One region of the Paraburkholderia strydomiana genome, then DNA from elsewhere that is predicted to be linked to it. Evidence: predicted binding sites of a transcription regulator. Region 1 holds the regulator's gene; each other region holds the start of a gene.
What was found. Region 1 encodes LexA, which represses DNA repair genes until DNA is damaged. Its sites were predicted from a motif close to ACTGTATNNNNATACAGT; they were not measured.
Positions count from the first base shown of each region.

Region 2: the regulator LexA is predicted to act here: its motif matches at 3,142-3,159, upstream of J2W46_RS24985 (putative DNA modification/repair radical SAM protein).
Region 3: the regulator LexA is predicted to act here: its motif matches at 5,383-5,400, upstream of dinB (DNA polymerase IV).
Region 4: the regulator LexA is predicted to act here: its motif matches at 4,199-4,216, upstream of imuA (translesion DNA synthesis-associated protein ImuA).

Region 1 is NZ_JAVDVL010000005.1:214,763-222,599, forward strand. Features, by position in the region: gene nodI (nodulation factor ABC transporter ATP-binding protein NodI) at 1-198, opposite strand, end outside; gene J2W46_RS16085 (universal stress protein) at 475-939, shown strand; gene J2W46_RS16090 (DUF2939 domain-containing protein) at 1,119-1,820, opposite strand; gene J2W46_RS16095 (hypothetical protein) at 1,931-2,299, opposite strand; gene lexA (transcriptional repressor LexA) at 2,407-3,057, opposite strand; gene J2W46_RS16105 (sulfate ABC transporter substrate-binding protein) at 3,364-4,413, shown strand; gene cysT (sulfate ABC transporter permease subunit CysT) at 4,564-5,460, shown strand; gene cysW (sulfate ABC transporter permease subunit CysW) at 5,457-6,491, shown strand; gene J2W46_RS16120 (sulfate/molybdate ABC transporter ATP-binding protein) at 6,491-7,549, shown strand; gene J2W46_RS16125 (CysB family HTH-type transcriptional regulator) at 7,630-7,837, shown strand, end outside.
Region 2 is NZ_JAVDVL010000010.1:190,859-198,695, reverse strand. Features, by position in the region: gene chrA (chromate efflux transporter) at 1-207, opposite strand, end outside; gene J2W46_RS24990 (UdgX family uracil-DNA binding protein) at 430-1,908, opposite strand; gene J2W46_RS24985 (putative DNA modification/repair radical SAM protein) at 1,915-3,129, opposite strand; gene J2W46_RS24980 (2'-5' RNA ligase family protein) at 3,350-3,955, shown strand; gene J2W46_RS24975 (DnaJ family domain-containing protein) at 4,590-5,021, shown strand; gene tadA (tRNA adenosine(34) deaminase TadA) at 5,105-5,788, shown strand; gene ldcA (muramoyltetrapeptide carboxypeptidase) at 5,838-6,764, shown strand; gene J2W46_RS24960 (GntR family transcriptional regulator) at 7,075-7,837, shown strand, end outside.
Region 3 is NZ_JAVDVL010000001.1:770,014-777,850, reverse strand. Features, by position in the region: gene J2W46_RS03500 (efflux RND transporter periplasmic adaptor subunit) at 1-268, shown strand, start outside; gene J2W46_RS03495 (efflux transporter outer membrane subunit) at 337-1,803, shown strand; gene J2W46_RS03490 (heavy metal response regulator transcription factor) at 1,867-2,553, shown strand; gene J2W46_RS03485 (heavy metal sensor histidine kinase) at 2,550-4,061, shown strand; gene dinB (DNA polymerase IV) at 4,119-5,264, opposite strand; gene J2W46_RS03475 (RHS repeat-associated core domain-containing protein) at 5,418-5,816, shown strand; gene J2W46_RS03470 (immunity 50 family protein) at 6,020-6,520, shown strand; gene J2W46_RS03465 (YncE family protein) at 6,720-7,837, opposite strand, start outside.
Region 4 is NZ_JAVDVL010000019.1:68,685-76,521, forward strand. Features, by position in the region: gene J2W46_RS31710 (error-prone DNA polymerase) at 1-2,062, opposite strand, end outside; gene J2W46_RS31715 (Y-family DNA polymerase) at 2,069-3,550, opposite strand; gene imuA (translesion DNA synthesis-associated protein ImuA) at 3,480-4,187, opposite strand; gene J2W46_RS31725 (superoxide dismutase) at 4,405-5,022, opposite strand; gene J2W46_RS31730 (hypothetical protein) at 5,264-6,619, opposite strand; gene J2W46_RS31735 (HrpF/NolX family T3SS translocon protein) at 6,662-7,837, opposite strand, start outside.

The sequences.
Region 1 (7,837 bases):
GCCGCACAGGCGGATCGAGCCGGCGTCCGGCGTGGCAATGCCGAGCAGCATGCGCAATGTGGTGGTCTTGCCGGCGCCGTTCGGTCCGAGCAGGCCGAAACACTCACCGACGTCGACATGAAACGACAGTCCGTCGACAACTTTCTTTTCGCCGTAACTTTTTTCAACCTGCTGGAAGTCGATAGCGGTGTCGGGCATGGATAGGGATCGAGGCTCAGGCAAAAGAGGCGAATCGACGGGAAGGCTGCTCATTCTAGGTCATCAGCCGGGAAATGGCGGTTTAAGGAGCGCCCCGCGCTGTGGGTTCTTGCACTGCCGCAAAGGCGTCGCCGGCGTTGTCCTCACCGAGTGTGCCTCGTATGCACAAGGCCGGGGCGTGCAGCAATCGCACTTAGCGTTTTCCATCCCTTGCAAGCTGAATTGCGGCGCACCATGATTGATTCAGACCGCGCTTTTGCGGAAAGGGGGAGAACGATGGCGAGCTACCAGAAAATCCTGCTGTGCTACGACGGCTCGCGCGAAGGCCGCAAGGCTCTGCGTTGCGGCGCCGACCTTGCGCTGGATCTGAAGGCGCAAACGCATCTGCTTTCGGTGGTGGACATGCGCTCGAGCATTGCGCAAAGCGCGGGCCTGCTGACGGACGTCGCGTGCGGAAGCTTCGAAAAGACCGCGCGGGACATCCTGCAAGAGGGCGTGGACTGGCTGACTGAGCGCGGTGTCAACGCGCAGGGTCACTTTGCGTTCGGCCATCCGATCGACGAGATCGCCAATCTTGCCAACGAGTTGCACGTTGACCTCGTGGTGGTGGGCCACCGTTGCCGCACGGGCTTGTCCCGATGGTGGATGGGTGCCGGCAACACACCGCTGCTCGACCGGGTGTCATGCAGCATTCTGGTCGCGTGCTCTTCAGCGCATGAGCAGCAGCAGGAAGCGGCCTGACGATGCGGTTCGGGTGCACGGCCACCCGCGCCAGGCGTGCAGCCTTCGTGCGGGTGGGTGCTCGTGAGCTTTGGTCCGGATGAACGCGGAGGACGGAGTAGCGGGCGGCGCATGCATTACGAGTGCATTGCGTCAGATCGGCCGCGTGCGCGTTCGATGTGTCAAGCCGCGCCTGGCGCTCACTCGTTCAGATTGACCGCCGCCAGCTTCCACGTGAAAAGACCCTCGCGCATGAAGATGGCGGAGTAACGCGCGTCCCCCGCACCGTGCTGGTATGTGACGGCGAACTCGTTGATGCCGCGATAGCCGGCCGTGGTTTGCGGCGGTTGCGGCGGTTGCGGAGGTTGCGGTGACGTGGGCCTGCTAACCGCGTTGCCGCTCGGATCACCCGTAGCGCCGCCGGGCGTGCTGCTGTCCGCGCCGGACGATCCGGGGGCGGGCGCATTGGCAGCGGGCGGATTGCCGGTGACCGGCGCGGCGTTGGGCCGCTCACCCGGCTCGCCGCGCGGCGGCATGCCGTTCAAAAGCGCAGCCACGCCGTCGGGTGTTGCATACGCGTCGACGAGCGGGCCGATCAACGCGACGCCAATCATCGCGCCGATCGCAGCCAACGGATTGCCGTTTCCGTGTGAGTCCAGCCGCCGCGTCAGCAAGCCGGTGACTTGCTGCTTCAGGCTCTCGCGCAACGCGGGAAAATCGACATACCGATTCACCGTCTGCGCGTCACGTGCGTCGGCGGCGCGTTTGAGGTTGTTGAGCGCGATATACGGGGAGGCATAAGCGAAGCCCAACGCCGCGATCAGCGCGATCACGATCAACGTGACGGTAAGCGTGACTGCAAGCGGACGGGCGCTGCGCTTCCTGGGTGTTGAAACTGCCATCGAGCGGAAATCTCCATCAGGTGTGATCTAACGTGGACCGCAACCGCGCTGAAACGATCCGTGCGCTGCCACAAACCATGTGAGCGACGCGCCCCACACCTCACAACTCATCAGGACTCGAAGACCGCTCCGTGGACGTTGGTTTCCTCGGCGATGCAACGGTCAATCATGCGGCACACCGCGTCTACAGTGCCGACCATGATGAGCCGCGACGGCCCGTGGTACACGCGCACCGGCGCACGGCGCTCCGGCTCGGCAGTATTGAGCCCCGAGTTCAGCGACACGCGGGCGAATGCGGGCAGTGACGACGGCAATGAAGACGGCAACGCGGCCTGCCGGTCGGACCCACGAGCGGGCGAGTCGAACAGCGACGCGGTAGCGGCCGTGGACGCTTCGATCAGTGAGCAAGGTACCAGCTTGCGCAGATGGCGCAGACGGCCGAACTGGCGAAACGGCAACAGGCGGGCAAGGCGTTCCATGAGTCTCTCCGGGCGATTCAACATGAGTACTGCTTTAGTCGGTGAGCAGGCGAACGGTTGGCTAATGACGCACTGAGCTTGTCGCTCATTAAGCCAAACCGTTGCTGTCAGAATTCGCCCGGGCGGATCAGCCCGACAGCGATGCCTTCCAGCGCGAAATCCGCGCTGCCTGTCTCAACGAAGATGTTCTCGTAATCGGGGTTCTCGGCAATCAACTCGATACCGTTCGCGCGGCGCTTAAGGCGCTTGACCGTGACGTCGTCGCCAAGCCGCGCAATGATGATCTGGCCGTCTTTGGCCTCGCTTCTTTTCTGCACCGCAAGCAGATCGCCGTCGAAGATACCCGCGTCGCGCATGGACAGCCCGCGCACCTTGAGCAGGTAGTCGGGCTTGCTCGAGAAGAGCGCCGGGTCGCACGCATAGTGTTGGGCGATATGTTCCTGCGCGAGGATCGGGCTACCGGCGGCAACCCGGCCGATAAGCGGCAGCGACAGCTGCATGATGCTGGCGTGCGGCAACGTGAACTGATGCGGCGCCTCGTCCGGGCCAGCAAGCAGGCGAATGCCGCGCGACGCGCCGGCCGCGAGTTCGATCACGCCCTTGCGTGCAAGCGCCCGCAGATGCTCTTCAGCCGAATTGGCCGAGCTGAAACCCAGTTCGGCGGCGATTTCCGCGCGAGTGGGCGGAAATCCGGTGCGCTCTATGGCCCGGCGAATCAGATCGAAAACCTGCTGCTGTCGTGCGGTGAGTTTGGTCATGGCGCCACTGTATGGATGAACAGGTGCCTGTATTTTTATACAGTATCCGGCGCAATTCAAGCTTTACTTTAAGTTTGCGGCTCGACCCCTCGCTGCAACGTCGTAAATCGACGTCAAGACATCCGTTTTCATGCCGCAACGCCTTATCTGGCTGTCATTACCACTTTTGCGTATTAAAAAATGAATAAACATTATTTTTAATGATGAAAGCCCCCGGATAGACTGGCCTCCAGTCGCTCATGTGCACGTGACCCGACGCAAAACAACACACGCTGTTTCAGCGCACCAACACGCGGAGAACTTGGCATGAACAATCACGAAGCGGGCCGGGCAGGCAGGAGCCGAAAACTTATCGCAGCGCTCGCGTTCGGCGCGGCAGCCGCGCTTGGCGTCCTTGGCGCGGCGGGCCAGGCGCAAGCCGCCGACACGACGCTGCTCAATGTGTCCTACGACCCCACTCGCGAGCTTTACCAGGATGTGAACCAGGCTTTCGCCAAAGAATGGAAGGCGAAGACCGGCGAGACCGTCACCTTCAAGCAGTCGCACGGCGGCTCGGGTGCTCAGGCGCGCTCGGTGCTCGACGGCTTGCAGGCCGACGTCGTGACGCTCGCGCTCGCTTATGACATCGACGCCATCGCGAACAAGGGTTTGATCGATAAAGGCTGGCAGAAGCGCTTGCCCGACAACGCGTCGCCGTACACGTCGACGATCGTGTTTCTGGTGCGCAAGGGCAATCCCAAGCACATCAAGGATTGGGACGATCTGACCAAACCCGGCGTGTCGATCGTGACGCCGAATCCGAAGACCTCGGGCGGCGCGCGCTGGAACTATCTCGCGGCATGGGCGTATGCAGCGCATCAGCCGGGCGGCAATGACCAGAAGGCCAAGGAGTTTGTCGGCAAGCTGTACAAGAATGCCGGCGTGCTCGATTCCGGAGCGCGCGGCGCGACCACCAGCTTCGTGCAACGCGGCATCGGCGACGTGCTGATTGCGTGGGAAAACGAGGCGTTCCTGTCGCTGAAGGAATTCGGTCCGGACAAGTTCGAAATCGTCGTGCCGTCCGTGAGCATTCTGGCCGAGCCGCCGGTAGCCGTGGTGGATAAGGTCGTCGACAAGCATGGCACGCGCAAGCTGGCCGAAGCGTATCTGAACTTCCTGTACAGCGAGCAGGGCCAGGAAATCGCCGCGAAGAACTTCTACCGTCCGCGTTCGAACAAGGTTCCGGCCGAACTGACCTCGAAGTTTCCGAAGCTGAAGCTGTACACGGTCGACGATTCGTTCGGCGGCTGGGCCAACGCGCAGAAGACGCACTTTGCCGACGGCGGCGTGTTCGATTCGATCTACCAGCCTCAGTAACACCGCCCAGGTCCGCGCTGCGGCAGGCGCGAACCGAGGCAACGCGACGCGCCACGGCGCGTCACTTTCCGGAGCGCGCCGCTGGCGCGCTTTTGGCCGATCAGGACCAGGCGGCCGGCAACACGAGCATCAACCGAAAGAGTATCGAGCATGACCACGTTGACCTTCCGCAAACCAAGCGCCTTGCCCGGTTTCGGCCTGACACTCGGCATCACGGTGGCTTATCTGAGCCTCGTGGTGCTGATTCCGCTCGCGGCGACTTTTCTGAAGACAGCCACCCTCGACTGGAGTCAGTTCGTGCGCGCCGTCAGCTCGCCGCGCGTGCTGGCCTCGTACCGGCTGACGTTCTTCTCCGCGCTCGGCGGCGCACTGATCAACGCGGTGTTCGGCTTTCTGGTCGCATGGGTGCTCGTGCGGTACAGGTTTCCGTTCAAGCGCATCGTCGACGCCGTAGTCGATCTGCCGTTCGCACTGCCCACGTCGGTGGCCGGCATTTCGCTCGCGGCCGTGTACGCGGGCAACGGCTGGATTGGACAGTTCCTGGAGCCGCTCGGTCTGAAGGTCGCCTTTACGCCGGTGGGCGTGCTCGTCGCGCTGACCTTTATCGGTTTGCCGTTCGTCGTGCGCACGGTGCAGCCGGTGCTCGAAGAGTTCGAGCGCGAGCAGGAAGAGGCTGCCGCTTGCCTCGGCGCATCGCGCTGGCTGACGTTTCGCCGCGTGGTGTTGCCGGCCGTGTTGCCGGCGCTGTTGACGGGCTTTGCGCTCGCCTTCGCGCGCGCACTCGGCGAATACGGCTCGGTCATTTTCATTGCAGGCAATGTGCCGATGAAGTCGGAAATCACATCGCTGCTCATCATCACGAAGCTCGAGCAGTATGACTACGCCGGCGCGACGGCGCTTGCCGTCGTGATGCTCGTCGTCTCGTTCCTGATGCTGCTTTTCATCAATACGCTGCAGTGGTATCTGCAGCGCCGCACGAGCCGCGGCAACGCAGGTCCGGCGCCCAGCGCCGCGAGCGTTGCAAGCATTGGCGGAGGTGCGCAATGAGCCGCCATTCAGCAGGTCACGTCGATAACGCCGACGGCGTCACGCCGCACGCCGTGGCTCCGCGCGCGCCACTGAACATTGCGCGCCGGCCCGATCCGGTCACCGAACCGCCGCTTGTCCGCTGGATTCTGACCGGCATTGCGCTGCTGTTTCTTGGGCTCTTTCTCGTCGTGCCGCTCGTCGCCGTGTTTTATCAGGCGTTGAACAAGGGGCTTGGTTTTTATCTGGAGTCGCTCGCCGATCCGGATGCGCTGGCGGCCATCAAGCTGACGGCAATCACAGCGGGAATCGCCGTGCCGCTCAATCTGGTGTTCGGCCTCGCGGCTTCGTGGTGCATCGCGAAGTTCGAGTTTCGCGGCAAGGCGCTCCTCACCACGCTGATCGATCTGCCGTTCTCGGTCTCGCCCGTGATCTCGGGTCTCATCTACGTGTTGATGTTCGGCGCGCAAGGATGGTTCGGTCCGTGGCTGCAAGCGCATAACGTGCAGATCATCTTCGCCGTGCCCGGCATTGTGCTCGCAACGATCTTCGTGACGTTCCCGTTCGTCGCGCGCGAACTGATCCCGCTGATGCAGGCGCAAGGCAACGACGAAGAGGAAGCCGCGCATGTGCTCGGCGCGTCCGGCTGGCAGATCTTTCGCCGCGTCACGCTGCCCAATGTGAAATGGGGCCTGCTGTACGGCGTGATTCTGTGCAACGCCCGCGCGATGGGCGAGTTCGGCGCGGTGTCGGTCGTATCGGGCCATATTCGCGGCCAGACGGACACCATGCCGCTGCACGTCGAAATTCTCTACAACGAATACAACTTCTCGGCGGCGTTCGCCGTGGCGTCGGTGCTGGCCTTGCTCGCACTCGTGACGCTCGCACTGAAACTGCTCGCCGAGCGTCATATGTCGGCGGAACTGTCGGACGCCCGCGACGTGCCGGCGCACGCCGGACCCGTCACGCTGCCGTCCGCTTTGCCGTCGACCGCGCAGTCGCTGAACATGCAATCTTCGCAGCAACACCCGCTCAAGCAAGGAGAGCTGTAATGGGTATCACCGTACGTAACCTGCAGAAGCGCTTCGGCGATTTCGTCGCGCTCGATAACGTTTCGCTCGATTTTCCGCCGGGCGAACTGGTTGCGCTGCTCGGGCCCTCGGGGTGCGGCAAGACCACGTTGCTGCGCGTGATCGCGGGCCTTGAGTATGCGGACGGCGGGCAGGTCGTCCTGCAGGGCCAGGACGTCGCGACTGTCGGCGCGCGTGAGCGCGAAGTGGGTTTCGTGTTCCAGCACTACGCGCTGTTCCGTCATATGACGGTGTTCGAGAACGTGGCGTTCGGGCTGCGAGTGAAGCCGAGGAAGGAGCGCCCGTCGGAAGCGGTGATTCGCGAGAAGGTGCATGAGTTGCTCAAGCTCGTGCAACTCGACTGGCTCGCGCAGCGCTATCCGTCGGAATTGTCGGGCGGGCAGCGGCAGCGTATCGCGCTCGCTCGCGCGCTTGCCGTCGAGCCGAAAGTGCTGCTGCTCGACGAACCGTTCGGCGCGCTCGATGCCAAGGTCCGCAAGGAATTGCGCAGCTGGCTGCGGCGTCTGCACGACGATCTGCATATCTCGACGATTTTCGTCACGCACGATCAGGAAGAGGCGCTCGAAGTGGCGGATCGTATCGTCGTGCTCAATCGTGGACACGTGGAGCAGGTGGGCAGTCCGCAGGACGTGTACGACCATCCGCAAACGTCGTTTGTGTATGAGTTTCTCGGCGCGGCGAACCGCCTGCACGGCAACGTCGACGCGAGCGGATTCGTGGTGGACGGCGCGGCGTTGCCGGTCGCCATCAGCACCGACTTCAGCGGTCCGGCTTTCGCTTATGTACGTCCGCACGACTTGCAGTTGTATCCGCAGTCGGCGGGGCACCGCGAGGGTATCGTCGTCGATGTGCGGCGCGTCGTGACACTGGGCGGCTCCGTGCGGGTCGAACTCGCGGGCCGCGAGGGCAATCTGCTCGAAGCCGAACTCGATCGGGAAGCATGGCGCGAGTTGCGTCTCTCGATCGGCGACGGCGTGACGGCGGTGCCGCGCGCGCTGCGGGTCTTCCCGGCGCAATGAGCGCATGACCCGATGCGACCCAACGCGAATGAACTGAATAACTCGAACAACTCAACTCTCGCTGAACCGGACACTTCAAGATGAACTTCCAGCAATTGCGCTTCGTGCGCGAGGCCGTGCGTCAGAACATGAACCTGACCGAAGTGGCGAACGTGCTCTACACGTCGCAGTCGGGCGTGTCGAAACAGATCAAGGATCTCGAGGACGAACTCGGCGTCGACATTTTCATTCGACGCGGAAAGCGGCTCACGGGTCTCACGGAGCCGGGCAAGGCGGTGCATCAACTGA
Region 2 (7,837 bases), on a different contig from region 1:
AAGTTGCTGCGCCTCGGGCCCGGGAAGCACCATGCAGTAGTTCAACGCATGCAGGAAGCGCTTTTCCGAAATCCAGCGCTTTCTCTCGACGAGTTCCTGGTGCATCAGCGCTATCTGCCCGGCCGGACCGCCAAAGCTCATGAAGCCGAGTCGCAGCCAATACCAGAACGCAGTGGAGAGCGGAACGCGGGCGACGTCGTCTTTCATCAAATGGTCCTGTTCGTTTTGCCTCGTGCTGGAGCGCGGGCTTCGAGCGGTCGCAAGTATCTTTTGGCTAGCGAGGGTCTCAAGGGTGTCTGGGCGATGACGATTGGCCACTCAGGATCGGCTTGCTGACTTTTAGCTTTCCGGTCACTGACGTTCCGGTCATTGCCCCCGGTCATTGATTCCCCTTAACCGCATGACGGAACGTGCGGCGCAGTCTAGCAGTTAAGGCACGCTGCGCTGTTCCGCTTGCACCGATGCCGCCAGTTTCCGCGCTTCGACGAGTGCTTCGCTGATGGCGCTCAGCACTTTGTCGCGCGCGGCGTCGTCCTGCTGACGCAACGCGAACGAAGGATGATATGTCGCGATTCCCCAACCGCCTTCGAGTTCGAACGGCTTACCCATATAGTCGCGCAAGCTTGCCTTTTCGCGCAGCAACGCGTTGAGCGCCGTTGCGCCCAGCGCGACGACGACCGATGGCCGAACGGTTTGCAACTCCTGCTCCAGCCAATACGAGCATGCTTCGACCTCGCGCTGCGCGGCGGTTTTGTGCAGCCTGCGCTTGCCGCGAGGTTCCCATTTAAAGTGCTTGACCGCGTTCGTCAAATAAAGCTGCTCACGCGACAGGTCGGCGCGGACGATCGCGAGGTCTAGCAACTGTCCCGCCGGCCCGATGAAAGGCTCGCCGCTCAGATCCTCCTGATCGCCGGGCTGCTCACCGATCAGCATGATGCGCGCGTCACGAGGCCCCGAACTGCCCACGGCTTGCGTCGCATTGCGCCACAGGTCGCAACGCCGGCAGGCATCCAGCGACGATGGCTGATCGCGGGCGGGCTGAGCGAATTCGGCTTCGACAGGAATGGACTTGCCGCCGAGCGCCGCGACCCCGCTCGCTTGCGCAACGCGCCGCGCGCCGCTCTTTGCTTCACTGATCATGGCGGGAATCAGATGGCCTTCAGGCAGCCCTTTCCAGAACCGCACCGGCATGTGCTGTTCGAGCGCGGCTTCGTTCAGACGCGCAGGATTGAATGTGCTGCGGTAGTACGCGAGCCACAACGCCTCGGCTTCGTCTTCACTGTCGCAGCGATGCTCGTGGCGCAGAGCAGGGCGCGCTTCGATATGTAGTTGCTCGCCGTTCCAGAACGCGGCGCCGTGAGGCGTCGCGATAATCCACGACGAGCGCCCCATGCGTTGCGCGAAATGTTCCGCGGCCCATGCGAGAACGTCGTGCTCCGGTTCGTACCAGGCTACGTACTCTGGGGTTTGGGCGTCCGGCTTCTGCTTGCGAAAGCGCACGTACGCGATCATGTCGTGCTTCGCACGGCGCACCGCTTTAGCCATCCGGTAGAGCCGGGCGCCGTCGACGTCGGCTGGCGACGCCACCGCGCGATCACCGCATTGCCAGCGCCACAGCACCTTGTAGAGGAATGCCCACCGGTCCGGCTCGCGATACAGCGCCGCATCATGCAACAGCGCCGACAGTTCTTTCGAGACGTGAACGGCCGGGGCGTCCGACCCGAGCGCCGCGTTGCCGGACGTGTCACCGTAATCGAGCGCCGTTTGACCAGACAGCGAACCATGACCACCGGCGCCTTCTTTAATGCGCCATTCGATCGACTCCGGCGCAAGCCCTTGAGCCAGCGCAACGAGAGTGGCTGTACGCCAGGCGGCAAAATGGTTTTCGATCTCGATGCAATGAAGCACGATACGTCACCACAACTGCATTTGCGTTTGCATTGGCGGCGTCAGGATTCGCCGCAGATGAGCCGACGACGCGTCGTGCATGGCCGCGCGATAGTCTTGTGTAACGACGAACGGCTTGATCTTTTCCAGCGGACACCGCAGGCGCACCAGATCTTCATAGCGCACCCGCCGTGAGCGTCGCAACTCGACCAGCCGCTTGGCATTGCGCATGCCGATGCCCGGCACCCGCGCGATCATGCGAAGCGGCGCGCGGTTCAGGTCGACCGGGAACTGGTCGCGATGCCCGAGCGCCCATGCAAGTTTCGGATCCATGTCGAGCGGCAGGTTGCCTGGCTGTTCGAACAGTTCCGCGACGTTGAAACCGTAGCCGCGCAGCAGAAAATCTGCCTGATACAGACGATGTTCGCGCAGCAGCGGCGGCGCCTCGCCGGGGACTGCCGAAGGACTGTCAGGGATCGGGCTGAATGCCGAGTAATACACGCGCTTCAGCTTGTACGATCCGTATAGCGTTTCCGCGGTCTGCAGGATGGTGCTGTCGTTCGTCTGATCCGCGCCGACGATCATTTGCGTGCTTTGGCCGGCCGGCGTGAACCGGGGCGCTTTTGCGTCGCCCAGCGCCTCTTCCTGCGCGAGCCGGATCGACCCCATGGCGAGCTTGATCGTGCGCACGTCTTTCTCCGGTGCAAGGCGTGCGAGGCTGCCTTCGGTCGGCAGTTCGATGTTCACGCTCAGACGGTCGGCATAGCGGCCGGCTTTGGCGATGAGTTCGGGGTCGGCGTCGGGGATGGTTTTCAGGTGAAGGTAGCCGCGGAACTGGTGATCTTCGCGCAGCGACTGCGCTACCCGCACCAGTTGCTCCATGGTGTAATTCGACGACCGGATGATGCCTGAACTTAGAAACAGTCCGTCAATGTAGTTGCGCCGATAAAAGTCGAGCGTGAGGTCCACGACCTCCTCAGGCGTGAAGCGCGCCCGCGGCACATTGCTCGAGCGCCGGTTGACGCAGTACTGACAGTCATACAGACAGAAATTGGTGAGCAGGATTTTCAGCAGCGATACGCAGCGCCCGTCTGGCGTGAAGCTATGGCAGATACCGGCGCCGGTGCTGGCGCCCAAACCTTCCGTGCCGCGCGACGCGCGCTTAGGCGCGCCACTACTGGCGCACGATGCGTCGTATTTGGCCGCGTCGGCCAATACTTCGAGCTTTTTCTGCAATTCCACGTTGCCGCCGATACTGTATGGATGTACAGTATTGTACGTGGGCAGCTCGTAAGCGCAAGCGTTTTTTGGCAGGGTCGGCGGCGGGGTTGGATGCTTGCTGGCTTGCGGTGCGGTTGCTGCCTGGTTGCTTGTTCGTTGCTGGTTTTCCGCTGGCGTCCGCCAGTTCGTTCATGTGAAGGGGGATTCGTGTAGATGCCGGATTTCAGCACGCAGGAGCAAGATGCCTGAACAACTGTGGTTGCCCGGGCTCGAGGCGCCGCCAACGCCAACCGACGGCCTCTTTTTCGCTGTCTTCCCGGATGCGAATACCGCGGCCAGCATTTCAAAGCTAGCGCAAGAGCTTTGCGGGGAAGCGCGCGCCCGCAGTAAGCCGCTTGCCGCCGGTCGTTTGCACGTCACGCTGCGTCATCTCGGCAATTTCGCGGGCGGTCTGCCGCCGGCACATGTGGAGGCCGCAATGCAAGCGGCTGCCGCGGTTCGCATGGCGCCGTTCAGCGTCGAATTCAATACGGCGGAGAGTTTCGCGTCGAAACCGCGGCCGGGCCCGTTAGTGTTGACGGGGAGTGAGGGCGTGGTGGGTCTGCATCGGCTTCATGATGCATTGACCGAAGCGCTGCACGTCAAGGGCATTGAAAGCCGCGCCGGTTCCGCGGCAGTGACTTATACGCCGCATGTCACGTTGGCTTACGGCTTGCCTTGGGCCGCCGCGCGTCCGGTTGAGCCGGTTTGCTGGAATGTGCGTGGTTTCGCGTTGATACACAGCTTATTGGGGCGTACCCGGCATATTGTGCTTGCGCGCTGGTCGCTTGAAGGGGCCGCGCCCTAGTGGCATTGGCGCGACGATTAGTTGGTCGTGAAGAGGAACATGAAAGGAGGGTGGGCAGCGACGCGTGATCTGTGGCTTTAGATTTTGTGGGGATCTGGCGTGCGTCTAGAAGCGCATACCAGTAGCGCAAACGCCGCCGAAACCACCGCCGCTTCCGCCGGCTCCGGCGCAGAATACTGCGCAGCCGGAACGCAAGGCGGACATCGCTGCGGCTACACATACACCGCGTAGGGTTGTCTTGAATGAGCGCCTGTCAACGCGGGCGCGGCTCGCGAGCGCTGAAGCGCAGCCCGCGCACGCCCGGACTGCGGGCTGCGGGGCAGTGCTTGTGGCAGTGATTCGTGCTGCGTTGTCAACGCGTGAGTGTGTCATTTGCAATTGCATGATCGGTGGCAAAAAAAGCAGGAAACAGAGAAGCGAAGTAGGTGAGCGAGGTAGCCAAACGAAGCGAACCGAGCAGGCGGCCAAAGCACGCCGCGAGCGCGACTCGCAAAAAGTGTCGAAGCCTAGCTTGCATCCATCCAGGACTCCAATACGCAAAATCCGAAAAGCCGGCGGGTCGGGTGAATCCGGCGGAAGGAACCCTCGTGCGCTCCCTGATAGAATGCTTGGGCCGCAACGTAGTGGATTGCAGATGAGATTGCTTGATGCGTTAGTCGAACAGCGTATTGCCGCCGCCGCCGCACGTGGCGAATTCGACGATTTGCCGGGCGCAGGCGCGCCGCTCACCCTGGACGACGATGCTCTGGTCCCGGAAGAAGTGCGCGTCGCCAACCGGATTTTGAAAAACGCGGGGTTTGTGCCCCCCGCAATGGAGCAGTTGCGCGCGTTGCGTGACTTGCAGGCCGAACTGAATGCCGTGAGCGATCAGGCTACGCGCTGCCGTCTTCAGGCTCGCATGCTGGCACTCCATATGGCGCTGGAGTCGTTACGTGGAGGCCCGTTGGTGCTGCCGCGCGAATATTGCCGCCGGATTGCGGAGCGCTTGTCCGAGCGGGCTTCCAACAGCGATATGTCCGCGGTGGAAGGCTCTCCCGCGAATGTCGCCGGCTCGGGGACACAGTGAGCGAGCCCGTCGTTGGCCGCGGGGCCTTGGGCTTGAAATTGGGCTCGAACTTGGACTGGATCGAGGCAGGAAAGGAGCCGGAAATGCCGCCTGTTACTGTCGGTGGTGTTGTCACCATCGCCGGTGACTTCGCAAATGGCGAGCCGGGCGTCGCTGCCGCGGCGCCCATCGCCTCGTCCGATCCCCCCGAGCCGCTCGCAGCCGCTGCCAACCCACCCGCCGACCCGCCCGCCAACCCCGCCGTCTCTGACCGCGACCGCCGGTTCATGGCCTTGGCGCAAGCTGCCGCCGAAGAAGCGCGGGCGGCTGGTGAAGTGCCCGTCGGCGCAGTGCTCGTGCTTGGCGACGAAGTGATCGCGAAAGGTTTCAACCATCCGATTGGCGCGCACGATCCTTCGGCGCACGCGGAAATGGTCGCGTTGCGTGCCGCGGCAAAGATCGCGCAGAACTATCGCTTGCCGGGCTGCGAACTGTATGTGACCCTCGAACCTTGCCTGATGTGCGCAGGTGCCATCATGCACGCCCGCATTGCCCGCGTGGTGTTCGGTGCCCGCGATCCGAAAACGGGTGCATGCGGCAGCGTCGTCGACGCATTCGCGAACCCGCAGTTGAATCATCACACTCAGGTGACCGGCGGCGTGCTCGAAAGCGAATGCGGCGCTGCGCTGAAGTCGTTCTTTGCCGAGCGGCGGCGTGCGAGCCGCGAAGCACGCGCGGCGGCACGTGCAGCCGTCGTCCCGGAAATAGACCCGTCCGGCACACCCTGAATCGCAACGCTCTCCAAACCGCGCGGAACACTTAGACCAGAGCCTATCGATGAGCGTCCACCGTACCTTCAACCTGATTGCGCCTTCCGGCTATCCGCAAGAGGCGGAGGTGCTCAACCGCGCGTTGCAGCGCCTGCGCGCACAAGGGCATCGCGTGGAAGGAGTAGACGCGACGCGGCGTCGTTATCAACGCTTTGGCGGCACCGACGGCGAGCGCGCGGCGGATTTGAACCGGCTCGCGGATGCTTCCCGCGCGTTGCCGGACATCGTCCTTGCCGTGCGCGGCGGTTACGGCGCGGCGCGGATTCTGCACGGCCTCGATTACGATGGGTTGCAACGTCGTCTGAGCGGCGAGCCGGTCGCGCTGGTGGGCCACAGCGACTTCACGGCTATTCAGCTTGCTCTGCTCGCGCGCGCCGGCTTGAAAACGTTCAGCGGCCCGATGCTCATGAGCGACTTCGGTGCCGAACATGTCAGCGACTTCACCATGCAGCACTTCTGGTCCGCGCTGACAAAGCCGACGCTAACCATTGCGAAAAACGTGCCGCAAGCGCACGCGGTGGACGTATCGGGCACCTTCTGGGGCGGCAATCTGGCGGTGCTCACGTCGCTCGTCGGCACGCCTTATATTCCGTCGGTGCAGGGCGGGGTGCTGTTTGTCGAGGACGTCAACGAGCAGCCGTTTCGCATTGAGCGGATGCTTTATCAACTGCACCTGTCAGGTATTCTCGGCGAGCAGCAGGCGCTCGTGCTCGGCGATTTTTCGGGCGGCAAGTCGTACGACTACGACAACGGCTATGACCTGCAAGCCATGATCGATCAGATGCGGTCGGTGATCGGCATTCCGATCGTCACCGGCTTGCAGTTCGGCCACGTGCCGGACATGCTTACGCTGCCTGTGGGTGCCGACGCGCACCTGGTTGCAGATGCGAACGGCTTCAAGCTGACCCTGACAGATTATCCCTGTCTGCGTTGAACGACCGCTAACAAAGCGGTGCAGGCGAGGCCGCCTTTTCGCCGGTCCTTTGCGTAGCCCAAGTCGGCAACTGCGGCTTTTCAGTGAAGGCCGAAAACCACCGCGCTCGACTATTTTGTCGACAAAATGCGCCGCGCCAGCGACGTCAATCGTCATATCGAATCCAGTTGCCCCAGTCGCTGCAAGGCTTTCAGCCGGGCAGCCTGTCGTCGCCGCAAGCCCCGCCGCAAAGATTGTCGATGATGCCAACAAAAATTGTTGACAATCTTTATGTCCATCCTATTATGACCTTCATACCGAGACACATATCATGTCCGACACCGAATCAGTCAACGCAAATAGTTCGAAGCCCGAAGCAATTGCCGAGCGCATTCGCGCCGCGATTCTCGAGCATCGGCTGGCGCCGGGCGCGAAGCTGACCGAAGCGCAGTTATGCGAAGTGTTCGGTGTGAAGCGTGGGCCGATCCGGCAAGCGCTAGCGCAACTCGCGACCGATCATCTGGTGGATCTCGAACCGAACCGTGGTGCGTTTGTGGCAAGCCCGTCGCTTCAGGAGGTGCACGAGGTGTTCGAGATGCGCCGCATCATCGAGTTGGCAGTCGTCGAAAAGATCTGCGGCGGACATGGCATGCGGCGGTTGAAGAGCATCGGCAGCATGATCGGCCGCGAACGCAAGGCGTTCGAAACACGCGACTTTTCGTCGTGGATTCGTCTGTCCGGCGAGTTTCACACGGAACTCGCTCAGCTGACCGGCAACACGGTGCTGTGCGACTGCCTGAACGGACTCGTGGCGCGCTCCACGCTGATTTCAGCGTTGTACGAGTCATTGGGGCGAAGCCCGTGTTCGTTCGAAGACCATGAAGCGATTCTCGCCGCGCTCGACGCCGGCGATGCAAAAGAGGCGGCGGCGCTCATGTCGCGCCATTTGCAAAGCGTCGAGTTGAAGATGCTGGAGCGGCCCGCGCGTGGCGCAGCCGATCTGCACGAGGTATTCGGCGCGCTTAACGGCGCCGGCAAGGCGTCATCTAAAGACTCGCCTGAAGAGTCAACTAAAGAGTCATCTAAAGCATCAC
Region 3 (7,837 bases), on a different contig from region 1:
GCTGCCGTCGGCTGCCCGCGCGCAATGGATGGTGCCTGGTAACGCATTGCTGTTTCGCGCCGAAGGTCCGCGGGTTGCAGTCGTCGACGCGAAAGGCATTGTGCAGTTGCGCAAGATCGTGATTGCGCAGGATCTCGGACAGACGCTCGAAATAGAAAGCGGGATTGACGGAAACGACAGAGTGATCATCAACCCGAGTGATTCGATCGCGGACGGCGATCATGTCCAGATCGCGCAACCGCAGAAGAACACGAAGGGGGCGTCGTGAAACCCACGCGCGGCGGCAGGGGCGTCGTCAGGGCTGCCGCGGCGGTCGGTGCGGCTGCCAGTGCGGCCATGCTTGCGGCGTGTACGGTCGGCCCCGACTACAAGCGGCCGCAGGCAGAGGTGCCGCCCGAATGGAAGACCGATTCGTACTGGCGTGTCGCGGCTCCGTCGCATGCGCCGATGGACCCTGACTGGTGGAACGTCTATCGCGACTCCACGCTCGCCACGCTGGAAACGCAGGCACTCGCACAGAATCAGACGCTCGTGGCCGCGAGCGCACACTACGCTCAGGCGAAGGCGACGCTTGCGAATACGCGTGCTCAGCAGGTTCCCGAAGTGGACCTCGCCGCAACGGCGTCACGCTTCCGGATCTCTCGCGACAGACCGCGCACGAACTACGGCGTGCCGACCACGTCGACGGTGCAGAACAATCTGCAGATCGGTCCCACGATCAGCTACGACACCGATCTCTTTGGCCGCATACGCCGTCAGGTGGAAGGCGCGACGGCGTCCGCCGAGCAATCTGCAGACGACCTCGCCAACGCGCGGCTCGTGCTTACTACCGAGGTGGCGAGCGACTACTTCTCATTGCGCGAGCTCGACACCGAAATCGACGTGTTGAACCAATCGGTCACGCTGCAGCAGAAAGCACTCGATTATGTGAACTCCGAACATGAGCTCGGCGCCGTGTCGGGGCTCGACGTCTTGCAGCAAAAGTCGCTGCTCGACACGACGCGTGTGCAGGCGCAGTTGCTGCTGAACCAGCGCGCGCAATTCGAGCACGCGCTCGCGGCGCTCGTCGGCGTGCCCGCACCTCAATTCGCAATCGAGCCGAAGGTACTGAACTTCCAGGTGCCCGCGATTGCGCTCGGCGTACCGAGCGACGTGTTGCAACGGCGGCCCGACATTGCCTCGGCGGAGCGCGCAATGGCAGCGGCCAATGCGCAGATCGGCGTTGCCAAGGCGGCGTTTTTTCCGAGCCTCACGCTGACGCCCGGCATCGGCTGGGAAAGCACGCAGTTCGCGAGCTTGCTGAGCGCGCCCACGCTGATGTGGACGCTCGGGGCGGCAGCGAGCCAGGTTCTGTTCGACGGCGGGCGCCGCGCGGCCAACGTGCAGTTCGCAAGCGAAGGTTATAAAGCGACCGAGGCCGACTATCGGCAAACGGTGCTCAACGCATTCCAGCAGGTGCAGGACGGCATCACGGGTCTCGCCGTGCTCGACGGCGCGGCGAAGCAATCGGAGCAAGCGGTCGCGGATTCGCAACGTCTGCTTGCGCTTGCCAACGACCGTTATTCGGGCGGCCTCGTTGCGTATCTGGATGTCATCACCGCACAGCAGTCGTTGCTCAACAGCAAGCGTCAGGACGCGCAGATTCGCGGCCAGCAGATGACGCTTTCGGTCTCGCTCGTCAAGGCGCTGGGCGGCGGCTGGGACGCGAGCACGGGACCGGCGAGCGGCGAATCAAGGGTTGGACAACAGGACGTGCAGCCGGAGGGCGCCGGGCCCGTCCAGACGCGTGCCGCTGCGCAGTGAGGCGGCATAGTGCACGGAAGCAATACGAGGCGTTTCGTATAATGCAGACACTAGGGGACGCGCATGAAATTGCTGATTGTTGAAGACGAGCACAAGGTGGTGGACTACCTGCGCTCCGGCTTGACAGAGCAGGGCTGGGTCGTGGACGTCGCGCTCGATGGCGAAGAGGGCATGCATCTGGCCACCGAGTTCGATTACGACGTGATCGTGCTCGACGTCATGCTGCCGAAACGCGACGGCTTCAGCGTGCTGAAGGCGCTGCGCATGCGCAAGTCGACGCCCGTCATCATGCTGACGGCACGCGATCATGTGAACGACCGCGTGCGCGGTCTGCGCGAAGGCGCCGACGACTATCTGACCAAGCCATTCTCATTTCTCGAGCTCGTCGAGCGTCTGCACGCGTTGGCGCGCCGTACGCGCTCGCAGGAATCCACGCTCATTTCAGTCGGCGATCTGTTCGTCGACCTGATCGGAAGGCGCGCGACGCGAGAGGGCGTGCGTCTCGATCTCACCGCGAAAGAATTCCAGCTGCTGAGCGTTTTGGCCCGCAGGCAAGGCGATATTCTGTCAAAGACCGCGATCACTGAACTCGTCTGGGATGTCAACTTCGATAGTCATACTAACGTCGTGGAAACGGCGATCAAGCGATTGCGCGCGAAGCTCGACGGCCCGTTTTCTTCCAAACTGCTGCATACCGTGCGCGGCATGGGCTATGTGCTCGAAGTGCGCGAAGAGGCGGAACAGCCATGAACCGTTCAATAGCACGGCGCCTCGCACTGATGTTCGCGCTCGTCGCGCTGTTCGTATTTACGCTCGTCGGCGCGGGGCTTTTTGCGGTGTTGCGCTCGCAGCTCGAGAACCACTTGCGCGAGTCGCTCGACGACCGTGCCCAGATCGCGCGGCTCATCTGCAATCACGGGCTGACACCTGAAAAATGGCGCATGTCGCGCGAGAAGCTCACCGACATGACGCCTCATGACCGCAGCACCGTATATGCGGTAACGAGCATCGAGCCGTCCTACAACTATGGCAAGCCCATCGAGGGTTCGACCGTGAAGACCTGGCCCGGCGGCTACGCGCGCGTGAGGCCGGCGGGCGGCGGTGAAGACATGCTCACCACCACGGTGTCCATTCCCGGCTATTCGACGCGGCCCCCCATGCAGTTGCAGGTCGCATCGAGCTATTCGCCGAACATTCGCACGATGCGCGTGTTCGGCTTCGCGCTTGCGGCGCTGTCGGCGCTCGGCAGCCTCGCGGTGCTGCTGCTCAGTTATTCGGTGACGCGCATCGGCCTCGCACCGTTGACGCGTCTCACCCGCGACGCATCCGCCGTCAGTCCGAACAATCGCTCGCAACGGCTGAATACCACGTCGTTGCCGCATGAATTGAATGACCTTGCTAATTCTTTTAACGGCGCGCTTGAACGCCTCGACGGTGCGTACTGCCGCCTCGAATCGTTCAATGCGGACGTCGCGCACGAATTGCGTACACCTGTCACGATCCTGATCGGGCAGACGGAAGTGGCGTTGACACGCAACCGCTCCGTGGACGATTTGCGTCATACGCTGCAGTCGAATCTCGAGGAATTCGAACGCATGCGCGCGATCATCAACGACATGCTGTTCCTCGCGCGAGCCGATCAGGGCGAGCGTGCAACGGGCCTCGTTGAAGTATCGCTCGCGGCTGAAGTTGCGCACACGCTGGAGTTTCTGGAGATTCCCCTCGAAGAAGCTCGCGTGCATGCGCGCTTGCATGGTGACGCCGCAGCGCATGTGAACCGCTCGCTGTTCGGTCGCGCCTGCACGAATCTGTTGATGAACGCGATCCAGCATTGCCAGCCGGGTGCGCAGATCAACGTGCGCATTGTGCGGGACGGGCAACAGGTGCGCATTGAAGTTGCAAATCCCGGAGAGCCGATCGAGCCCAGCGTGCTCGAACATCTGTTCGACCGGTTTTATCGTGCTGAAGCGTCGCGCACCAATAGCAGAGAAAACCACGGCCTGGGTCTCGCAATCGTTAAGGCGATTGCGGAGATGCATCGCGGCAGCGTGTCGGTGCAAAGCGCGAACGGCGTCAATACGTTTGCATTTTCGATTGCTGCTTCGCTTGCGGACAGCGTCGCGCTGTCGGTACGTTCGAATGCGGCGAAACTGCCGGGGAATGGTGTCGGAAACGGTGTGGGCAATGCTGGGGCGAACGCAAACACGCCACCGGCACCGGCTTCATATTCGTCACTGGTAAAGGGAAAGTCCGCCTGAACGGGTAGCCACCGCTTCGGCGCTCCGTGTCACGCTGCATGGAACCGGGCGCACGAACTAGAAATCAAGCGTGAACTGAGCCGGCTCGTCACGCGGAACCTGTCCGGCGGGTTGCAGGTTGCCGGCCTTGACTCCGAGCAGCCTGATGGATTTAACGAGCTCCACTCTTTTCAGGCAGTCGGTCGCGGCGCGACGCAACGCTTCTGCATTGGCAATGGGTTCGGGAAGCGTGATGTCGCGCGTGACTGTTTTGAAGTCGTTGAAGCGAAGCTTGATGCCGATCTTCTTCGCCAGATAGCCTTTTCTCTGCAGATCGGCTGCCACCTGTTCGCACAGACGGGTGAATGCGGCGCCCAGTTCCTGCCGATGCCGTACGGCATGAAGGTCCCGTTCGAATGTGGTCTCGCGGCTCATCGAGACCGGTTCGCTGTATGTCACCACGGGCCTCTCGTCAAGACCGTGGGACACTCTGCGAAGCCATGCACCGTAGCTTCGGCCAAAGTGCTCTATGAGCCACGACTCGTCGCGCTCAGCGATTCCGCCGATGGTCGTTATTCCCAACGACGCAAGTTTCGCGCTGGCCTTGGGGCCAATACCGTTGATCTTATTCGCGGCCATTGGCCAGATCCTGGACTGCACGTCTTCGAACTTCAGGATCGTGATGCCGTCGGGTTTTTGCATGTCGGAGCACAGCTTTGCAAGCAGCTTGTTGGGTGCGATTCCCACGGAGCACGTGAGGTTCGTTGCTTCCAACACCGCCGACTTCAGCTTGCGCGCTACTTCCTCTGAACTGCCGCTCGTGAGCGAGACGTCCGCGTACACTTCGTCGATACCGACGTCTTCTATGCTCGAAGTGACTGACCGCACTGCATCTTTGAACAGTCGCGAATACGTTCGGTAGAGGTCGAAGTTCACCGGAAGGATGATCGCATCCGGCGCTAACCGGGCGGCCTTCATGGTGGGCATGCCGGAGTGAACTCCGAACGCGCGCGCTTCGTAGGTGGCGGTGGTCAAGACGCCTCTGCCTACGTAGTCGCGTAAGCGCGAAAATTCGCGTGTGCCGTCCGGGTTGGTCCGCGGCGCGTCCGTGCGACGACCGGCAACCACCATGGCCTTGCCTCGTAGTTCTGGATACTGCGACAGTTCACAAGACGCGAAGAATGCGTCCATGTCGATGTGGGCTATGCGCCGTTCATCTGGCATGCCGTGTTTGCTCGTTAGTGGCGTTCGGTGGTGCCGCCCGGCCAAAGGGGCGCTCGTCCGCACCTTCAGAAAGGAGCGTGCGGCAAGGGCACGTGCGTTTGACGGGTATTTTACCGGGACTGTACGTTTGTACAGTATTTTTTGTCAGGGTTCGTGGAATCCGGTCTGCGGATTTGTCGGGAAGGAAGCCGGGGCGCCGACAATGTGCTCGCGTTGGCGGATGCGCAACAGCGAACTCAGACGCAATATTGGTATGAGCCGTATGGTGCGACGATGCAGACGGGGCTGGCCGATCCGAACACGCAGCAGTACACAGGACGGGAGAATGACGGGACCGGGTTGTATTACTACCGGAATCGGTATTACAGTCCAGGCGCAGCGCGATTCATCAGTGAAGACCCGATCGGTTACGCGAGTGGGCAGACGAATGCGTATGCTTACGTCAACGGCAATCCGGTGCAATTCAACGATCCGTTTGGCGAGTCTAAACTCATGCCGATTACGGCGGGCCACCGGGCGGGTTTATCGTTCATCCGTTTAAGCCCAAAGTAAACTACTACGATTCAAATGGTGATTTGTCGGCTCAGTATCACGGTGACCATTCTCACGATGGGATGAGGCCGCACGGTCATAACGCCGGGCCGAATTTTGACCGCGACGAAGGGCTTCCGCTTTGTCCGATCCCTTGAAAATGGATTTTGATTTGGGCGTTGGCGCGCGATCAATGCTGTCGCCGCCCTTGTCAGAAGGTCGTCATGACCGATCGCAATCTTGATGATTCGACGGGTGCAAACACCGTTGCGGAATGGGGCCAAATAATGTGTGAAGTAGATGACTATGGGTGGGGCGAGGTAGGCAACTCCATCTTGCTCAAGAAGCTATTCGGATACTGGCCGGCTTTCCACGATGCACATGTGCTGTCTATCAAGATGGGGTACGGAAAACGTGATGCCCGAGAGGTAGATGTCGCAATCGAATTGCGACATTGGGGCCAGGATGACCCAAACTGGGTTGCACGTGGACCAGACTGCGTCATTACGCTGACCCTACTTGAGGTAAAGATCGCAGACGTATCTATGGACGCTTTCGTTCAAGATAACTCCGTAGGTGACGTTTGCTTCACGAGGACAGACGACAACCTATTGCTTTTTGAACTTGATCCTAATAGTGGCGCCAGCGTTTTCATTGCGTGTACGTCTGCCGAGATTACTCGAATAGAGCCGTATTGCGCGCCAATTTCTTCGAGTACGACGTGACCGCCAACGTGTAGTTGGCGCGGGGGCGACACAGTATCGTTTGTTTACTCGCTCCGGCCTTCGCGAGCCACCCTGACGCCAAGCCCGTCAGGGTCGCTGCGCACATCCAGAAGGGCGATTGCGACGACCCGCGACCACCTTGAGCACGCTACCCCGCCTTCAGATGCCGCGCAAGGGAAGCCCGCAGCACTGCCGCGCCTCATCTGGCGGCGAATACCGACACGCCGCCATTGACGAACCCGTTCGCCGCGCAACCCGGACATCCCGCCGGCGATGTCGCGGAAGAATATGGAACAAAAATGAGCCCGGTCGCCGGGTCGATTGCAACCGAATGCGCGTTATTGCCCGTGTTAAGACGGGCGACGACACTGCGATTGCCCGCGTCGACGATCGTCAACACGGGCGTGCATGGCGACGCGGCCGAGCAGGTGCCGTTCGTCGACGCATTGCCAGAAGACGTCCACCGGCTCGCCGCGTTGTAGTAGCGATTGGTGGGCGCATCATATTCAAGCTGATCGCCGCCGCCAGCGTTCAGGGACGCCACCAGTGCACCGTTCGAACGGTTGAAGATCTGCATGAGCAACGGAGCGCCAGTCGTACCTTCGCGACACCCGACCGCAATATCGTTGCCGGGGCCCAGTGCCAGCCCTGTGGGATCGCAATTGCCTTCCGGGTACATCGCTACGCCCGCAAGCGACGTGTAGTTTTGACTGCCACCGGTCGGAATTGCTCGAATGGACGCTCCCGGCAATTTCACCAGTTCGCCATGAGGATTCGCTGTGCTGCCGTCAACGTTCACATAGAAGTTGTCGCTGGCGGCGTCGTACCGGCACGCTTCGAGGCCCGCGGTGGGCTTGCCCGAGAGATCCGTGAACGTCACCTTGGCGACGACGGTCTGCGTGGACGTGTTGATGAATGTTGCGAACGGGGGCGTCTCTTCCGGGCTGGAGATCATGAAGATGCCATGCGTGGGATCCAGACAACCTTCATCTGCGCGAACGCCCGTCGTGCTAACCGTGATTTTGTTCGTCACGGCGCCAACAGCGGGATCGACCACCTTCACAGAGTTCACGTCGCCCACGTAGATAAAGTTGCCGACAGCCGTCGCGCCGTCCGGACCCGCCTGCGAATTCGGCCCGGGGCCAAGCCCGGTGAACGCGAGAGGCCCACTTCCCTGAATGGCTTTGACGAAGGTCTTCGACGGTATGTCGATCTGATCCAGAGATGCGTTATTCCTGTCGGTGAAATAGTATCGGCTACCCGAGACGACGCCGATGTCGAATGAGAAGTTTACGCCTGCCTTGATGTTGGGGACCG
Region 4 (7,837 bases), on a different contig from region 1:
GGTCGGCTTCGCCCGCCGTAAAGCCCGCGGCGAGAATCGCGACCTGCATCACCTGCTCCTGAAAAATCGGCACGCCGAGCGTGCGGCCCAGCGCGGTCTCCAAATCCTTGCTTGGATAGGTGACCGGCTCAAAGCCCTGGCGACGGCGCAGATAAGGATGAACCGCACCACCCTGAATCGGACCCGGCCGCACGATGGCCACTTCGATCACCAGGTCGTAGAACGTTCGAGGCCGCATGCGCGGCAACATCGACATCTGTGCGCGCGACTCGATCTGGAAGACGCCCACCGTGTCGGCGGCGGAAATCATGTCGTAGGTTGCATCGTCTTCTGAGGGAATGTCCTGCATCTCGAAGCGCTCGCCGCGCTGCTCCGACACGAGGTCGAGCGTGCGCCGAATGGCCGACAGCATGCCGAGCGCAAGCACGTCGATCTTGAGCAGCCCCAGCGATTCGAGGTCGTCCTTGTCCCATTGGATGACGCTGCGCTCTGCCATCGCGGCGTTCTCAACGGGAACGAGGCGCGTGAGCTTGCCCCGGCTGATGACGAACCCGCCCGAATGCTGCGACAGATGCCGCGGAAAACCATACAGTTGCGCGGCGAGCGTGGCCCACGCGCGGATGAGCGGCGTTTGCGGGTTCAGCCCGCATTCCTCGAAGCGCTTCAGCAGGTCCGCGCTGTTATCGAACCAGTGATGCGACTTGGCGACCGCATCGACTATCTGCATATCGACGCCGAGCGCCTTACCCGTTTCGCGCAAGACGCCACGCGCACGATACGTCGAGACCGCAGCGGCAATCGCCGCGCGGTCGCGACCGTACTTGCGATAGATGTACTGAATCACTTCTTCGCGCCGCTGATGCTCGAAGTCGACGTCGATGTCAGGCGGCTCCCCGCGCTCTTTCGAGATGAAGCGCTCGAAAAGCATGTTGCCGCGCGCGGGGTCCACTTCCGTCACGCCGAGGCAATAGCAGACAGCCGAATTGGCCGCCGATCCGCGTCCCTGACACAGAATGTGCTGACTGCGCGCAAAGCGGACCAGGTCATAGACCGTCAGAAAGTACGGTTCATATTGCAGGTCGGCAATCAGTTCAAGCTCGTGCTCGATCTGCTCCTGCACGTGGTGCGGAATGCCCGACGGAAAGCGCCGTTGCGCGCCGATGTACGTCTCCTGCCGGAGATAGGCAGTCGGCGTGAAGCCGGGCGGTATCAGTTCGTCGGGATACTCGTAGCGCAGTTCGTCGAGCGAGAAGGTGCAGCGCGCGGCGATGTCGACGGTCGCGGCAAGTGCCTCCGGCGAATACAGATTGGCCAGCCGCAGCCGCGAGCGCAGGTGCTGCTCCGCATTCGGCGCAAGCTCGTATCCGCATTCATGAACCGGCTTGCCGACGCGAATGGCGGTTATCGTGTCCTGCAGCGGTTTTCTTGAACGCACGTGCATGACCACTTCGCCGAGTGCGACCACCGGCACGTCCCGGTTGCGCGCGACGAATTCGACCGCGCCGCGGTGAATGTCGTCCATCGCCCGCTGATGAAGCACGAGGCCCACCCACGCGCGTGCGGGAAAGGTCTCGTCCAGCCATTCGACCTGGGCATCGAGCACATCTTCTTTTGCCGGGAAGGTCGGCACGAGAATGGCCAGGCAGTCCGGCAGGCCCAGCAGGTGCCGGTATTCCTTCTCCGGTCGCGACAGGTCCTGCGGCGTGAGCCGGTATTCGCCCTTCGGCGCGCGCGTACGCGCCAGCGTGATGAGTTCGGACAGATTGCCGTAGCCCTCGCGATTTTTCGCCAGCAGGATGAGTCCGAATGCCGGCGAGCCGTCGGCGTTCACCAGACGAAAGTAGGAGCCGACGATAAACGGCAGCTTCGCTTCTTTCGCCGCGACGTGCGCACGCACCACACCGGCAAGCGAGCACTCGTCGGTAATGGCAAGCGCCGAGTAGCCCAGTTGCGCGGCGCGCTCAGCGAGTTCCTCGGCGTGCGACGCGCCACGCAGAAACGAAAAATTGGAGAGGCAGAAAAGCTCGGCATACGCCGGCAGCATGCTGAAGGTGGCATCCATGGCGCGTCATCCGAAAAGGCCATGAAGGAACCACCGCTGGTCTTCTTCGGCGTCGCGGCTGCTGACACGTTCGCGGTAAATCCAGTAGCAGCTCTGGTCGTCGGCCTGAGCGACGAAGTAGTCGCGCGTCACGAGTTCGCCGTCGAACCAGCCCGCTTCGATACGCTCCCCCGGCGACACCATGCGCAGCGGCGAGCCATAGAACGGACGATGCTGGCGCATTATCAAGCGCACCGGCGTATCGAGCATCCACGTGGGCCTCGGCAAGCCTTCCGGTATGACTGCGGGCTTCACCGGTTGTGTCACCGGCACCCAGCAGTTGGCGACTTCCGGCCGATGGTCGGGACTCGGCGCGGGCCGCAGCACGTTCTCGTCACCCAGCCGCGCGACCAGCAGTTCGAGTAGCCGTGCATGATCTTCCTTTGAGCCGCCGGGCTCGGGAAAAAGCGTATCGGAAGCCGGCGCAGCAGACTCCACTTTCGAGGCGTCCAGACGCAATGCGATAACCGGCGCGGTGAGCTCGATGCGATGCAAGCGCTCCTTCAGCAGCCTCACCAGGTGTTCTTCACGCCACGTTGGCTCGCCGAGGGCAATGTCGATGGTGGTGGGTTCGATGGCGTCGCGCCCCCGCTCGTGCTCCAGCAACAAACGTATTGCGGTGACCGCCAACTGCTTTGCGCAGAGCCAGCCGCACAACTGCACGATCAGCCGATGCGCGCCGAACACGGCGCCGTCCGCATGTTCGAGCCGGTCGGGCATTTCGATGCGCGCGGAAAACGTGGGCGGCAATTCGAGCCAGTCGAAGAGTTCCGGTGCGGTGCCGAATGCGCGGTCGAGCGAATCGAGCAGGTGTTCGCCGCAGCGCCGCTGCAAGCCGGCGCGCGGCAGCCGGCGAATGTCGGCGATGGTTTCGCAGCCGAGCCCCGCGAACCAGTCGGCGAACTCGCGCACCTCGGGGACCGCGATCATGGGCAACGCGGCGAGACGCTGCTCGAGCGTGGACAGCTTCAGCACGCGCCGCGCGCCCCGCCCCTTCGCATATCGCGCCAGCAGCCACGCGCCCTGGCCGGTCGGCGCGGCGCTCACGCGCGCGGTGAGACCGAGCGTGGCAAGCAGCGCCTTCGCCTCGCGGCACAGCGCAAGCAGTCCGCCAAAGAGGCGCAGGCTCGCGCCTATTTCCACGACGACGGTCGCCTCATCGAGCAGCGCGACTTCGGGCGAAAAGCGCATTAGCGCCACGCCGACCTCGCGTTGTGCGGACTGCTCGCGGGCGAAGTCGCGTTCGTGCATGTCCGTCTCGGGCGACAGCGTGAGCACGCCACCGCGTTTCATGCCGAGCCTCACTCCGGCCGCGCGCGCGACGCTGTCCGCAATCACGACCTTGTCCTTCTCGAGCACGACACTGCCGTGAGCGGGCTCAGGCGACCACTTCGGCCTGAAAACTTCGAGCGGCAACTTCGGCAGGTGAACGGCGAGGAAGACGCGCATGTCGTGACAGCAGAACAGGAGTGGGTTGAAGGGGAATCGACAGGGGCTCCGCGCGCGAGGGCCCTCGTCGTTTCACGATGTCGACGGTCAGGCCGTCGGCAGATGGTTTGAGCGCCAGCCGCAATAGCGCCGGCGACGCGTCCTGAGCGCTCGCGAGCGGCCGCACCATGACGAAAAGCGTCTCCGACGACTGCGCCGCCAGATGCAGGCGCCGAAGCGACGAAGCCTGCGCATACTGCGCCCAGAAAATCAGCGCACCGCAACTGCCGGCACGCAGAATCTGTTCTGCCGACCACAATGCGTCCGCCGTTTTCTGCGCCTTGACGCGCAGCACCTGCTCAAGCGACAAGCCGATGTAGCTGAGACCGAGGCCGTCCGGTGTATGCGGGGGCTGGACGAACGCAATGGGCCGGTTGCCCGCTGCACTGAGTGCCGGACGTAGCAGCCGCAGCTCGCCGACACCCGGCTGCTGCACGAGCAGGTCGACCAGTGCGCCCACTGGCCAGCCGCCACCGGGCAGTTCAGCCGATAGCGCCGGATAGCCGGTGTCGACCACCTGCCCCCGGCCGCGCGCAAGCTGGGACGCCCGCCACAGGGACGGGTGTATCGCTTCGGGCGGTGGAGAAGAGGCAGTCATGGACGAAAAAACCTGTATGGATGTACAGTATCCTACACGGATTTTCGCGACGGGGAACAGGCACTTTTTTTGGGAACGAATGGAAGGACAGGTGTGTACCCAAGCTCGTGGGCCATCCATTCCAGAGAAAACGCCATACAGCAGGCACTTCCCGACGCACACCGCCATTGCGGCGATGTGCGGTCTGAATCTCAATGAACGGGCTACAGCGTTGGGATCAAACCCGATCCAGATTCGCCGAAGCAAACGCCCAGTTCAAATGACGCGACACGGTCGCGACCAGGTAATCCGGCCGGCGATTCTGATAATCGAGGTAATAGGCGTGCTCCCACACATCCACCGTCAACAGCGGCGCCTGACCGCGCGTGAACGGGGTTTCCGCATTGCTCGTCTTCACCACCGCGAGTTCGCCTCGATCGACCACCAGCCATCCCCAGCCGCTGCCGAATTGCGACGCCGAAGTGGCCACCAATGCTTTGGTCAACGCTTCCGTGGAGCCGAACTTGCGCTGGATCGCCGCCTGCAGCTTCTCGCTCGGCGCGCTCGCATCCGGACTGAGCGAGTTCCAGTAGAAATTGTGATTCCACGCCTGCGCTGCGTTGTTGAACACGTCGACGAGCGCCGGCTGATCGTGCGACTGCATGATCAGCTCTTCGAGCGACGCATTGGCGAGCGGCGTGCCGGCCAGCAGCTTGTGCAGATTGTCGAAGTACGCACGATGATGTTTGCCGTAGTGAATCCCGATCGTACGCGCCGAGATAACCGGTTCGAGCGCGTTGTCCGCCCACGGCAACGGCGGCAGAGTTTGCGGCGACGCGCCGAGATACGCCGGCACCCCACGCGAGCTTGCAGCCGTTGTAGCGGCCTGCGTGCTCGCGCCGAATGACATCTTCGAAAGCAGCACACCGACTGACGCCAGCGATCCGGTTGCCATCAGACGACGGCGCGACAAAGACGATTTGAGCATGTTTGAAATCCCCAGTAATGTGGCGCGGCGCTCATGATGTCCGCCGCACTCACACAACATTCCACGCTATCTGGCTATTCCATCGCGGCGGGGAATTATTTGCCCGCTTCTAACGGGACGATTGGGACGATTGGGAGCCTTGCGGCGCGTCGCTCTGCTGCTTCGCTTCGGTCTTCTGCTTCGTGTCGATCTGCTTCGTGTCGGTCTTTTGCTTCATGACGCGCTTCTGCTTCGCATGGAGCTTCTGCTTCGCATGGACCTTCTGCTTCGCAGCGAGCTTCTGCTCGAAGAGCGGCTTGCCGAATTCGAACGCCTTCGTGTAATCCGCCGTGTCCGGTTCGTCGTCTGTCGGCGAGCGCGGGATGTTGTCGGTTCTGCCACTCGTTACCGGACGTATGTCGAGCTTCAGACCCGACACCTGGCGCTTGACGGTGTCCGCGACCTCGCCGATGACAGCGGGCGTCACAGCACCCATCGGCTCGACTCCGTGTGTCGCGAACTGCGTGCGCAGGCCACTATCGGGCGTGAGAAACAGCGGACCTGCCGGGACCTTTTGCTCTTCGTCCTGATATTCCGTCAGCTCGTCGCGTTCGTTGAACCACAAGACGCAACCAAGGCACGGCGGCTTGGAACCCGCGGCGCGACCTTCCTTCAACATCTCGGGATAGTTCTTTTCGATCGTCAGCCTCACACTGATCTCGGCGTGGTGCCGGGACGGGTTGTCGGTCACGGTCAGGACGACATCGGGATTTTCGCCGAGCCAGTTGAACAGCTTCTGCGCGCGGCGCAGCTTGTCGTCTGTATTGAGCAACAGCGACGCGCCGCTTTGCGGCGCAGTACGAAGTTTTTCGGCAATGAATTCGCCGAGATGGTCCCTGAGCCTGGCTGCATCGCCGTAACGCTTCTGGAGCTTCTCGTTCGCTTCGCCATTGTTCATCGACATCACAATGCGATTGCTCGCACGGGACGCAACGGCCTGCAACTCGGTTCCGTGCAACTTCGGATTCCCGTCCAGAATGAAGCCCGCGAGTCGCGTCGAAGTCCGTTGACTATCGGAGTCATTCCTCGAGTATTTCCACTGCTCCGCAACGTCTTCTGGCGCGACCTTCGGGGCGCCGCCCTGGGTCTGCAAGCTCCACGCACGAAGTCCGCCGGACTTCACAGCGCCGGTTATCTGCTCGTGGAGCAACTGCGCGTTGTCGTCGGGCTCGATGCGCGGCCCGGACTTCGACGCTCGTACTTTAAGCGGCCCAGGTGACCCGTTGCTTTTATCCGGCAAATTTGCCAGCGCCGCCGACGGCTCGCGCGCACTGCGCGGCTTCGCTCCTGACGACTGCGCAAGCGGTCTGTCACCGGCCGCTTTATCCGTCACCTCACCGGTCGCATTAGCGATCGCATTAGTGGTCTCACTACTGTTCGCCCGCCCGTCGGGCACCCTGTGATCCAGGGGAATCCCTTTCAGCATCGTCTTTCTCCAATCGGCGTGATCTCGCGGTGCATCGCTTTATCAGGCCGCGCCCGGAAGATTCAAATCGTCCTTGTGATCGTCGTACTCGGTTCCGGCAACTTCCTTCGCGCCGTCCTTGGCGATCTGCTTACCCGCTTCCTTCGCGGCCGTTTTGTTGATCACACCTTTGTTGGCCTGATACGCCGCGTTCAGTGCGGCCGACTCCGCGCCCTTGAGCGCCGTGCCCGCACCCGGCACGGTCAGCGCGCCGAGGGCCGCGCCGCCTACATCGAAGCCGGCCTTGATGCCGGCCTGCTTCATGTCGCCGCCTTCGAGCGCGGTGTCGGCGAGTTCGTAGCCGCTCGAAAGCGCCTGCGCGCCAACCGAGCCCGCTGCCGCCAGCTGGCTGATAAGCGGAATCTTGAGATCGGCGATCACGCCGAGCACCTTCGACACAACACCCTCGATCTTCGAGGCGATCGTGAGGAGTCCGTGCAGGAAGTCCTGGAACTGGCCGCCCTTCTTTGCTTTCGTGTCCGGCTGGTCGGCTTCGCCGTCCTGCATCGCGGCGACCGCGTTCGCGTCCTCAGCGCTCGACGGCGCCTGGGTCGCGTAGGTCGGCGCGGGCGTTTTGTTCATCGTCGAGGTGAATTTGTCGAAGTCCTTTTTCGAAATCTTGCCGTCGTCGGCGGCGTGGAAAAACGAGCCGCTATTGCCGTGCAGCGCGTTGTCCATCATGCCGAACAGCATCGGATCGTTGAGCAGCTGCTTCGCGGCTTTCGCGACGTCGGGGTTCGGATCGTTCGACAAGGTCTTGAGCTTGTCCCGCGTCAGGTTGCCGTCCTTGAAGAACGCGTCGGAATTCGCCTGCATCGTTTTCACGGTGGCGGTTTCGTCTGCATTCAATTCGACGTTCGATGAAATCGCGTCTTCCAGCTTGCCGCGTTTGACCTTGCCGTCGGCGTTGCCTGCGAGCTTCTGCCAGTCGTCCGGATGATCGAGGTAATACTGGGCGGCCGCGATCACTTGAGGCGGACGCTTGCCCTCGCTGCCCGTTCCGTCGACGATCTGCTGCAACGAGTCCTTCGTCACCGGGTCGGGCAGGTTGTCGGAATAGCGATACAGCTCGCGCTCGGCGTCGTTAGCGGTCATGGGGCGGCCCTGCTTCGCGCCGCTGGTGTCGTCCGACGGAATGTAGTTCTTCTCGAACGAACTGGCCTGCTTCTGGTTCATCGC